2 regions of the Nocardia sp. NPDC051750 genome follow, and region 1 is predicted to be linked to the other one. Evidence: riboswitches for the same ligand, from Rfam matches in the RefSeq annotation. Region 1 holds a riboswitch; the other holds the start of a gene.
The links. A riboswitch is a leader RNA that binds a small molecule or an ion and turns the genes downstream of it on or off. The one in region 1 is predicted to bind S-adenosylmethionine.
Positions count from the first base shown of each region.

Region 2: linked by a shared signal. The riboswitch ahead of ACIA75_RS02205 (rhodanese-like domain-containing protein) and the one ahead of ACIA75_RS34480 (homoserine O-acetyltransferase) in region 1 are both predicted to bind S-adenosylmethionine.

Region 1 covers NZ_JBITCK010000009.1:214,227-219,753, reverse strand. Annotated here, with positions in the region: gene ACIA75_RS34500 (STM4015 family protein) at 1-323, opposite strand, end outside; gene ACIA75_RS34495 (hypothetical protein) at 560-784, shown strand; gene ACIA75_RS34490 (hypothetical protein) at 826-1,029, shown strand; gene ACIA75_RS34485 (DUF3017 domain-containing protein) at 1,138-1,383, shown strand; gene ACIA75_RS34480 (homoserine O-acetyltransferase) at 1,394-2,539, opposite strand; SAM riboswitch class IV at 2,782-2,892, opposite strand; gene ACIA75_RS34475 (NADP-dependent isocitrate dehydrogenase) at 3,168-4,385, shown strand; gene ACIA75_RS34470 (transglycosylase SLT domain-containing protein) at 4,536-5,527, opposite strand, start outside.
Region 2 covers NZ_JBITCK010000001.1:509,026-514,552, forward strand. Annotated here, with positions in the region: gene ACIA75_RS02190 (amidohydrolase family protein) at 1-882, opposite strand, end outside; gene ACIA75_RS02195 (FAD-dependent oxidoreductase) at 956-2,344, opposite strand; gene ACIA75_RS02200 (hypothetical protein) at 2,575-3,045, shown strand; SAM riboswitch class IV at 3,110-3,222, shown strand; gene ACIA75_RS02205 (rhodanese-like domain-containing protein) at 3,240-3,656, shown strand; gene ACIA75_RS02210 (O-succinylhomoserine sulfhydrylase) at 3,653-4,867, shown strand; gene ACIA75_RS02215 (HAD-IIA family hydrolase) at 5,031-5,527, opposite strand, start outside.

The DNA.
Region 1 (5,527 bases):
GAGCGCAGCGCCGGGAACTTCGCGCGCGCGGCAACCATCGCCTCCACCACCAGATCGGACGTCTCGGGCTCGCCGTCGGAGAGATCGGCCCAGTTGCCGACGACGAACGCCCGCACCCGGGTGGTGTCCACGTGTTCGCAGAACCGCGCGAAATGTTCGGGCCAGGGAACCTCCACCTCGAAACCGGACCCCGCGATCCGCCAGGCCACCGACCCCGCATCGGCGGGAATGGTGTCGGCACAGGCGGCGTCGCCGGGCGAATCCGGGAAATCGAAGACGGGAAGCCCGCCGAACTCTTCCAGTCGCTCGAGATACTCGGGCATTCTCTGTTCCTCTCCCCGAAGCCGATATCGGCTCGATGTCCGCGATCGTTCTACCAACCCGGACCGACATCCGCAGCCCGAGAACGGACGGCTCGCCCGGTCACAGTGCGAATCGCCGGCACGTTCGGCTCACGTACCAGCCGAAGGGAGATGCCCTGATCATTCCGATCGACAGTGCGGCGGCTGCCGCATCGGCCGAAAGGTGGCGGCCCGCACCACGGGACCGCCGCGGCCGGATGGTGCTGGCGCTCGGTGAGGTGACCGGGCATGCCCATGCGATCACCTCACCCGGCAAGCTCTTCCGCGATCCGCACACACCGAATTCCATGGTGTTGTATCTGCCCGAGGGAGGGAGCCTGGTGCACGAAGAACATGCCACGATCGGCCTGCCGAAGGGGTGGTATCGGGTTGTGCGGCAACGCGAGTACCTGCCGGGTGCCGTCCGGATCGTCGCGGACTGACGCGGCCGGTAACTGTGAGCGAGACAGGAACGAGGGAACCGTTGACCGAATTCGAGCAGTGGCGGACACTGTCCGCCGCCACCGGACCCGGCAACCGGGCCATGGCCGAGGCGGGCGTGCGGCGCGCCTACGAAAGTGCGGGGCTACCCGGCCCCGAGCCGATCGTGGACCGTATCCGTACCGGGATCGTTGCCTGGACCTTCGGCTTGACCGCTGAGGAGTACGAGCCGGTCGCGCAGACCTGACCGCCGGCGTCTGGAACAATCGCACCTGTGACCGACGCCGAGACTGTGACCGAGGACGATCCCGGCACCGGCAACCGCCTGGCTGTGTTCCTGCGCTGCCACCTGCCGATGGTGGTGGTCGTTGCGGTGATCGCGGTCGCCGTGGTTTTCGTCGCGCAGGACCGGTGGCGGCGCGGGGCGTTCTTCTTCGGCGGCGCGACGCTGATCGCGGCCGCGTTCCGGTTGTGCCTGCCGACACTGCGGGTGGGCTTGCTCGCGGTCCGCAGCAGACCCTTCGATGTGGGTGCGCTGACTCTGCTGGGCGCAGCGATCGTCTTCCTCGCCGCCACCATCAATACGCTGGGCGTGGGCTGAACCGGCCGGTTCAGCGGCTGGAACGGGCCAGGTCCATCGTCTGGTCCAGCAGTTTGCCGATGGCCTCGGCTTCGGTGAGGAACGCGTCGTGGCCGTCCCGGGACGCGATGACCTCGAAATGCCGGCAGCCGGGCAGCCCCTCCGCCAGCTCCCGCTGGGTGTGCAGCGGATACAGCCGGTCGGAGTCGATTCCGCCCACGATGCACGGCACCGGAGTGCTCGCCATCGCCGCGTCGATCCCGCCGCGGCCGCGCCCGATATCGTGGCGGTTCATCGCCTCGCTGAGCAGCACGTAGGTGGCCGGGTCGAAACGTCTCCCCAGTTTCTCGGCCTGGTATTCGAGGTAGCTCTGCACCGCGTACCGGCCGCCCTCCCAGGGGTCCTCACCGGTCTGCGGGCTGTTGCCGAAACGGCTGTCCAGTTCGACCTCGGTGCGGTAGGTGAGATGCGCGATCCGCCGCGCGATACCCATCCCGGCCGTCGGCGCGCGCCCGGTGCCGTGATAATTCCCGCCCTGCCAGTCGGGGTCGCCGGTGATGGCGGCGATCTGGGTGGTCTGCGTGCCGATCTGGTCGGCGGTCGCGCGGGCACCCACCGCGAGGATCAGGGCCGAAGCGATGCGTTCCGGCGCGCACAGCATCCACTCCAGGACCCGCATCCCGCCCATCGATCCGCCGACCGCCGCGGCCAGGCGGTCGATGCCCAGCAGGTCGAACAGGCGCAGCTCGGCGCTCACCTGATCACGGATGGAGATTTCCGGGAATCGCGCACCCCACGGTGCCCCGTCCGGGGCCGGCGTTGCGGGTCCGGTGCTGCCCTGACAGCCGCCGAGCACGTTGGTGGCGACCACACACCATTCGCCGGTGTCGATCGGTGCGCCCGGTCCGACCATCCCGTTCCACCACCCGGGCTGGGGATGTTCGGCATCCGGTTCGCCCACCACGTGGGAGTCGCCGGTCAGCGCGTGCTCGATCAGCACCACATTGTCCCTGGCGGGTGACAGCTCGCCCCAGCGCTGCACGGTCAGCCGGACAGCCGGCACCCTGGCACCGTTCTCCAGGGTGAGGTCGCCGATATCGATCTGGCCGGGGGTGCCGTCGGCCGGGGGTAACTGCGCGACGGCTGCGGCCGTGGTCGGTTCGGTGCCCACCGTCACGCGATGGCTTCCGCGCGACGGACCGCATCCCGCGGCAATATCCGATGTGTATCAATCATGTCCCGGCCGCGCGGCGTCGGCGGCACGGCGGCCGGATGTTGCCGGTGGGTCGCTCGGACAGCGGTCGCGCCGGGGATACTGCCATCGGTCATATCGTGCTCCAGAGACATAGGGGGTTGCTCGCCGACAAGCGGGGGTGCCGGATCAACGTGACCAGCACCGGCACATAACGGCGACCTCCTGACGTGCGCTTGCTCCCGGCTTTCGGAAGCCCGGTCATCACCCGGAGCACCCCACCGCAGCAGGAGGGTTGCCGGCCAGCGAGCCGGGGCTTGTTGCTGGCGCTCATAACCTGCTCAACATGGTAGCGGTGCGCTCTGATGGATCGAAATCGGCCTACGCCCCTACCAGGTAATCTTGTGGCGCGGTTCACCCGTGTGAGATCTCACTACCGGGGCTGGCTGCACCGTGAGACCACCCGAAGCAGTACGCTCGTCTTGGTTACACCAGACGTCTCGTGGACAACGCGGGATGTATACGTTGTCTGTTGAACAGCTGGGGTCCGCTCACAAGCGTGTTCGCCTGGCCGTGCAATGAGGGCACCAGTCTTAGGAGGACACGAAGATCCATGTCCAAGATCAAGGTTGAAGGCACCGTCGTAGAACTCGACGGCGACGAGATGACCCGGATCATCTGGCAGTTCATCAAGGACAAGCTGATCCACCCGTACCTCGACGTGAATCTCGAGTACTACGACCTCGGCATCGAGTACCGCGACAAGACCGACGACCAGGTCACCGTGGATGCTGCCAATGCCATCAAGGAACACGGCGTCGGCGTGAAATGCGCGACGATCACCCCCGACGAGGCCCGCGTCGAGGAATTCGGTCTCAAGAAGATGTGGCGGTCGCCCAACGGCACCATCCGCAACATTCTCGGCGGCACCATCTTCCGCGCGCCGATCATCATCTCCAACGTTCCGCGCCTGGTCCCCGGCTGGACCAAGCCGATCATCATCGGCCGTCATGCCTTCGGCGACCAGTATCGCGCCACCGACTTCAAGGTCTTCCAGGCCGGCACCGTCACCCTCACCTTCACTCCCGAGGACGGCAGCGAGCCGATCGTGCACGAGGTCGTGCAGATGCCGGAAGACGGCGGCGTCGTGATGGGTATGTACAACTTCAAGAAGTCCATCGAGGATTTCGCGCGCGCCTCGTTCAACTACGGGCTGCAGCAGAACTACCCCGTCTACATGTCGACGAAGAACACCATCTTGAAGGCCTACGACGGCATGTTCAAGGATACTTTCGAGGCGGTGTTCGAGGCCGAGTTCAAGACCCAGTTCGAGGCGGCCGGCCTGACCTACGAGCACCGGCTGATCGACGATATGGTCGCCTCCTCCATGAAGTGGGAGGGCGGCTACGTCTGGGCCTGCAAGAACTACGACGGTGACGTGCAGTCCGATACCGTCGCGCAGGGCTTCGGCTCGCTCGGCCTGATGACCTCGGTGCTGCTGACTCCGGACGGCCGGACCTGTGAGGCCGAGGCCGCGCACGGCACGGTCACCCGGCACTATCGCCAGCATCAGCAGGGCAAGCCGACTTCGACCAACCCGATCGCGTCGATCTTCGCCTGGACCCGTGGCCTCGAGCACCGGGGCAAGCTGGACAACACCCCCGAGGTGATCGGTTTCGCGCAGACCCTCGAGGACGTGGTCATCAAGACCGTCGAGGGCGGCCAGATGACGAAGGACCTCGCCGCACTGGTGGGCGGGGACCAGGGCTACCTCACCACCGAGGAATTCCTCGCCGCGCTCGACGCCAACCTGGCGCGCGCGCTGCGCTGACAACACCGCGGCTCCACGGCACCCGGCGTGCGAACAGCGCCCGGATCGTGGAGCCGCAGCGTCCCCGGGGCGCCGAGAACAGGGCTGTGTTCTCGGCGCCCTTTGCCGTGGGTGCGGCCGTGCGGGTCCCGCGTGCGCGGATATCGCCGTTCAGTAGCCCTTCGCGGGTCTGTTCGGGTCGGTCTGTTGGACGGCGGACTGCAGGTTGCTGCCGTCCGGAGCGACGTCGTAGCGATCCATCACGTAGCTCATGCTGGCGGCGACATTTGCGACCGGGTCGTGGATATCGGTGGACGTTCCCCGCACGTGGTAGGCCCGGAAGGTGCCGGGAATCGTCTGCGTGAGCCCCCGTGAATTCTGTCCCGACGCGGCATTGCTGTCCCAGTTGTTGACGGCATTGGGATTTCCGCCGGACTCTCGTGCGATCAACACCTGGTATCCGCGCGTCCAGTTCTCGCGGGCCTCGGGGTCCTGGATGCCCAAGGCATCCAGTGCGCCGGAAATCGCCGCGGCGGTGCTCGTGTTGCCGGTGTAGCGGGAGTAATCGGATTCTGCGCCGGACAGGTATCTCGGCCTGTCCTCTTCTTCCTCGTCCGATTCACGTTCGCGGTTGTCATCACCCGGCATCATGGGGAACATCGGTGGGATGCTCCCCATGTTCCCGGGGGAGTTGGTGCCGGTGTTGCCGAGTTCGGTGGTGCCGGCCCGGCCGAGGTCCGAGGTGCCGCCATCGATGTGGTAGCTCTCCTCACCGATCCACGACACGGCGGACTCGGTTTCGCCGAATACGTCGTCGACCGTATCGAGGACGTATTCGAGAAGCTTCGCCTCGGTGTGCGCCGGCAGCCTCCCGTGCCGGTCCAATGGATAGGAGCCGCCCAGGAACATTTGCAGCGCCTGCACATGGAACTTGATGGCCGTGAGCTTCGTGCTGGAGGCGTCGTATGTGCTGCCGGCGGAAATCATCACCTGCTCGTGCTGACGCTCCATTGACCGTCTGATCGCATCGACATCGGCGATTTTCGTGCGGTAGTTCTCGACCATGACAGAGTGGTCGCCCGGTTGGACCAACTGGTGAGTGTGGAACATGTCCAGCATGTTCGGGGCCGCAGCCGGTTCCCCGGTCGCCATCAGATCGGCAC
Region 2 (5,527 bases), on a different contig from region 1:
CTCTCGATGAGGTGCGCGCCAGGGCCGGGGACCCAAGACCGGGAGGGGCCGGGTGGTGCCGTCGCCGGCGGGGCGGTGGTCGAGCTCCCGCAGCGGCGGCGCGAACAGGGGGAGCGTCGGGGTGGGGTCCTCGGGGGCGCGGTCGATGGGGGGCAGGCCGTAGAACGCGCGGGCGTTGTCCTCGAGTACCGCGTTCATATCGGTGCCGACCACCTCGCGTATCAGCTCCACATCGGCTTCCCGGAACGGGCGGCCCGCGCGGGTGCCGGGCAGGTCGCTGCCGAACATGAGCGCTTCGGGGTTCACCGTGTGGATCCGGCGCAGGGCGGTCGCGACATTCATATCGACCCGGCCGAAACCGGTCGCCTTCACCCGGGCCCCGCGGTCGACCAGGTCCAGCAGGTAGGACAGGCCCACCTCGGACATGCCGAGATGGTCGATGGACACCTTCGGCAGTTTCAGGATCACCGGCTGCAGCGAGGCCAGCATCTGGCCGTCGACGTAGATCTCCACATGCCAGCCCACCAGCTCGTGGGCGCGCAGCGCCTGCCGGGTCATTCCCGTGATATCGGTGGCGGCACGTTTCAGGTTGAACCGCACCGCCCGCACCCCGGCCTCGTGCAGATCGAGGATCTCGGAATCGGAGGCATCCAGATCGAGCCGGGTCACCCCGACCCAGCCGGGTCCGAGTTCGGCCAGCGCGGCCCGCAGATAGCTCTGGTCGTTGCCCTGGAAGGACGCACTGACCACCGCGCCGCCGGACGGCTGGAACCGGGACATCCGGCGGCGGTAGTCGGCGATCGTATAAGGCTCCGGTAGGTAGCCCTCATTTTCGATCAGCGGAAAACGCGGATCGATGATGTGTACATGGGCATCGAACACGGATACAGAATGCCTGATATGTCGTGGTGATGCCCGCCCCTCCCAGCTCTGGGTGGTCGGAGCGGGCTCGGATCTACACCTTGTGCGGTTCGCTGGCCCGCAGCATGTCCTCGCGCTCGACGACCTTGACCCGCTCGCGGCCCTCCGGCTCACCCAGCGACCGCTCGTGTGCGTCGAGGCGGTACCAGCCGGCCCACGTGGTGAACGGGATACCGCGGCCCTCGAGGAACTCGGTCACCGCGTCCAGTTCCGGATGCTCGGCCGGGGCGAAATTCTTGCTGTCGTCCAGCAGGCAGGCCACCGTCTCGTTGGCATCGCCCTTGGTGTGGCCGATCAGGCCGACCGGGCCACGCTTGATCCAGCCGGTCACATAGGTGCCGGGCATGAAGCGGGCGGCACCGTCGGCGTTCTCGTCGACCAGTACGCGACCGGCCTCGTTCGGGATCACGCCGGCCTGATCGTCGAACGGCAGTTCGGAGATGTTCTGCGACAGGTAGCCCACGGCCCGGTAGATGGCCTGCACATCCCAGTCCCGGAAATTCCCGGTACCCTTCACGTTGCCGGTGCCGTCGAGCTGGGTGCGCTCGGTACGCAGGCCCACGACCTTGCCGTCCTCGCCCACGATCTCGGCGGGTGATTCGAAGAAGTGCAGGAACAGCTTGTGTGGACGGTCGCCCTGATCCCGGATCGCCCACTGTTCGAGGGTGTTGGCGACCATATCGACCTGCTTGGAATGCCGGCGCGCGGCTTCGGAACCCTCGTCGTAGTCGATGTCCTCGGGATCCACGATCACCTCGATCGTGGGCGAATGGTCGAGTTCACGCAGCTCGAGCGGGGTGAACTTGGCCTGCGCCGGCCCGCGGCGGCCGAAGACGTGCACCTCGACAGCCTTGTTGCCCTTCAGGCCCTCGTAGACGTTCGGCGGGATCTCGGTCGGCAGCAGTTCGTCACCGGTCTTGGCGAGCACCCGCGCCACATCGAGCGCGACATTGCCCACCCCCAGCACCGCCACCTTCTCCGCGTCCAGCGGCCAGGTGCGCGGCACATCCGGATGCCCGTCGTACCAGGACACGAAATCGGCGGCACCGTAGGAACCGTCCAGGTCGATACCCGGGATAGGCAACGCCCGGTCGGCGTTGGCGCCGGTGGAGAAGATCACCGCGTCGTAGAAACGCCGCAGATCCGACAGGGTGATATCGGTGCCGTAATCGATATTGCCCAGCAGCCGCACCTGTTCCTTGTCCAGGACCTTGTGCAGCGCGGTCACGATCCCCTTGATCCGCGGATGGTCCGGCGCGACACCGTAACGGATCAGACCGAACGGCGCCGGCATCCGCTCGAACAGGTCGATCGAAACCTCGGCATCCGACTTCATCAACGCGTCAGCGGCATAGATCCCCGCCGGACCAGCCCCCACGATCGCGATCCGAAGCGGGCGATTCGCTTCCTTCTGCTCGGTCATCTGTTACGCGCACCCTTATCGGTCGAAAGAATCACTGGCGTTGTACTTAGCTTAGGCTAAGTTGACGCGTGGCCCGTATGCGCCGTTCTCGCGCCGTCCCGGGGCAGCCGGTTCGCTGCACGTCTTCCCACGTCTCCGCGGCGACTGCTGTGCCGTCCACCCGCGGTCACTCGCAATTCTATCGGGGTGTGGGCGCACCATCGATCCCGGGACCAGGGATGATCATCGGTATGAGCGATGCCGGACCCGCCGACGACCCGTCGGACGCCGACCCGGATACCACCCCGGCACGGCGCACGATCACGCCGTTCGCCGTGGCCGCGGTGATCGCGGCCCTGATCCTGGGCGGCATCCTGCTGATGGGCCTACTGTCGCCCGTTGAGAAAAATGTCACAGATTCCGACCGGATCGCGGGCGCGGTCCGCGACTTCGCCCAAGTGAGCAGCCGCTACGGTCCGGAACCGCCGCGCGAAGCGGTCTGCCCGGGATTCGTTCCCGCCCGCTCACCGCTGGCCGGACGGCTCATGCCCGGCGAGACCGGAAAAGACGTCGAGATCACGAAATTCGGCCCGGTCCAAGTCAACGGCGACAACGCGACCATCGAAGTGACCAGCCGGGTGGAGGACGCGGAAGCAACCTCGACCTGGTGGCTGTTCCACACCGACGGCGAGTGGCGGGTGTGCAACCAGCCGATCGAATGATTTCCCGCCGGGTGTCAACCGGGGTTTGACAGGGTCCGCTCAGGCCGGGCAATCTCATTGCTTAGGTCATGAGTGCCAGCGCCAAGCCCCGGCTCGCTGGTCGGCAACCCTCCTCCGCGGTGGGGTGCTCCGGGTGACGACCTGGCACGCATCGAACGGATGCGGCAAGTGCGGATTCGCAGGAGGTACCACGTATGAGTTATGCAGGTGATATCGGTCCACAGCAGGCCTGGGAACTGCTGGCCGAGAATCCGGACGCCGTCCTCGTGGACGTGCGCACCGAAGCCGAATGGAAGTTCGTCGGCGTTCCCGACACGAGCCCCATCGCCAAGCCGACACTGCTGGTGGAGTGGGTCGATGCCACCGGGGCGCGCAACACGGAATTCCTCGATCAGTTGCGCTCGGCGCTGGGCGACCGGCCGGCCGACGCCCCGGTGCTCTTCCTGTGCCGCTCGGGTCAGCGTTCGGCGCATGCCGCCGACGCGGCGACCGGCGCCGGTATCGCGCCCGCATACAACATCTCCGAAGGATTCGAAGGCCACCTCGACGAGTTCGGGCACCGCGGCGGCGCCGGCTGGCGGGCCCACGGACTGCCCTGGCGGCAGTCGTGATCAGCGGTGGTGCGTTCGAACGCGCGCTGCCCGAGGGTGTCGGCCCGGCCACGCTGGGTGTGCGCGGCGGCCTGAGCCGGTCCGGCTTCGAGGAGACCTCCGAAGCGCTGTACCTGAACTCGGGCTTCGTCTACGCCAGCGCCGAAGCCGCCGAGGCGGCGTTCACCGGCGAGTCCCCGCATTACGTGTACTCCCGCTACGGGAACCCGACGGTGGCCATGTTCCAGGAACGGATGCGGCTGCTCGACGGTGCCGAAGCGTGTTTCGCGACCGCCAGCGGTATGTCCGCAGTGTTCGTCGCGCTCGGCGCGCTCCTGAAGGCGGGTGACCGGCTGGTCGCCGCACGCAGCCTGTTCGGATCGTGTTTCGTGGTGTGCAACGAAATCCTGCCGCGCTGGGGTATCGAGACGGTTTTCGTCGACGGTGAAGATCTCGACCAGTGGGAAGCGGCGCTGGCCGAACCCACCGCCGCGGTGTTCTTCGAAACCCCGGCCAACCCGATGCAGACCCTGGTCGACGTGCGCAAGGTCTGTGAACTCGCGCACGCCGCGGGCGCGAAGGTGGTGCTGGACAACGTATTCGCCACGCCGCTGCTGCAACGCGGGTTCGAACTCGGCGCGGATGTGATCGTGTACTCCGGCACCAAGCACATCGACGGCCAGGGCCGGGTGCTCGGCGGGGCGATCCTCGGGTCGGAGGAGTACATCGAGGGTCCGGTCAAAACCCTCATGCGGCACACCGGTCCGGCACTGAGCCCGTTCAATGCGTGGACGCTGCTCAAGGGCTTGGAAACCATGCCGCTGCGGGTCCGGCAGTCGACCGAGTCCGCGCTGCGCATCGCGCGGTATCTGGACGAACACCCGGCGGTGAGCTGGGTGCGCTACCCGTTCCTGGAATCCCACCCGCAATACAAGCTGGCCGCGGACCAGATGAGCGGCGGCGGGACGGTGGTGACCTTCGAACTGAAAGCATCCGCCGAAGCGGCCAAGGCCCGAGCTTTCGAGATGCTCAATGGATTGCGGATCATCGATATTTCCAACAATCTCGGCGACGCCAAATCCCTCATCACTCATCCCGCGACCACCACGCATCGGGCAATGGGTCCGGAAGGCCGGGCCTCGATCGGATTGTCGGACGCGGTGGTGCGAATCTCGATCGGCCTGGAAGATATCGAAGATCTCCTCGGCGATCTCGACCGAGCATTGGGCTGACCGAGTTCACCGTCGTGAATGAGCGCCCGCGGCACCGGTTTCGTTATGGCATCGGGCGACTGCACCGGCAGGATCGATGCCGATACCGAGTCGGTCCGAACTGGAGCTCGTCCGTTGAGTCCGAATTTTCCGATCCGGCCGATGCATCACGGGCCCCTGATCGTCAGGTGAACGGAGTGCGTACCCGCCCCACCAGTTCGGCGACCGAGTTGAGCACCGTGGTCGGCCGGTAGGGGAAGTGTTCGACCGACATCTTCGTCGAGATCCCGGTGGTCACCAGGATGGTGCGCATTCCGGCCTCCATCCCCGAGATGACGTCGGTGTCCATCCGGTCGCCGATCATCACGCTGGTCTGCGAATGGGCGTCGATCCGGCGCAGTGCCGAGCGCATCATCAACGGGTTCGGTTTGCCGATGTAGTACGGGTCGCGGCCGGTCGCGCGGGTGATCAGGGCCGCTACCGAACCGGTCGCGGGCAGTACACCGTCGCGGGACGGGCCGGTCGGGTCTGGGTTGGTGGCTATGAAACGGGCGCCTCGTTCGACCAGCCGGATCGCGGTGGTGATCGCCTCGAACGAGTAGGTGCGGGTCTCGCCCAGCACCACGTAATCGGGGTCGACCTCGGTCAGCACGTAGCCGATCTCGTGCAAAGCGGTGGTGA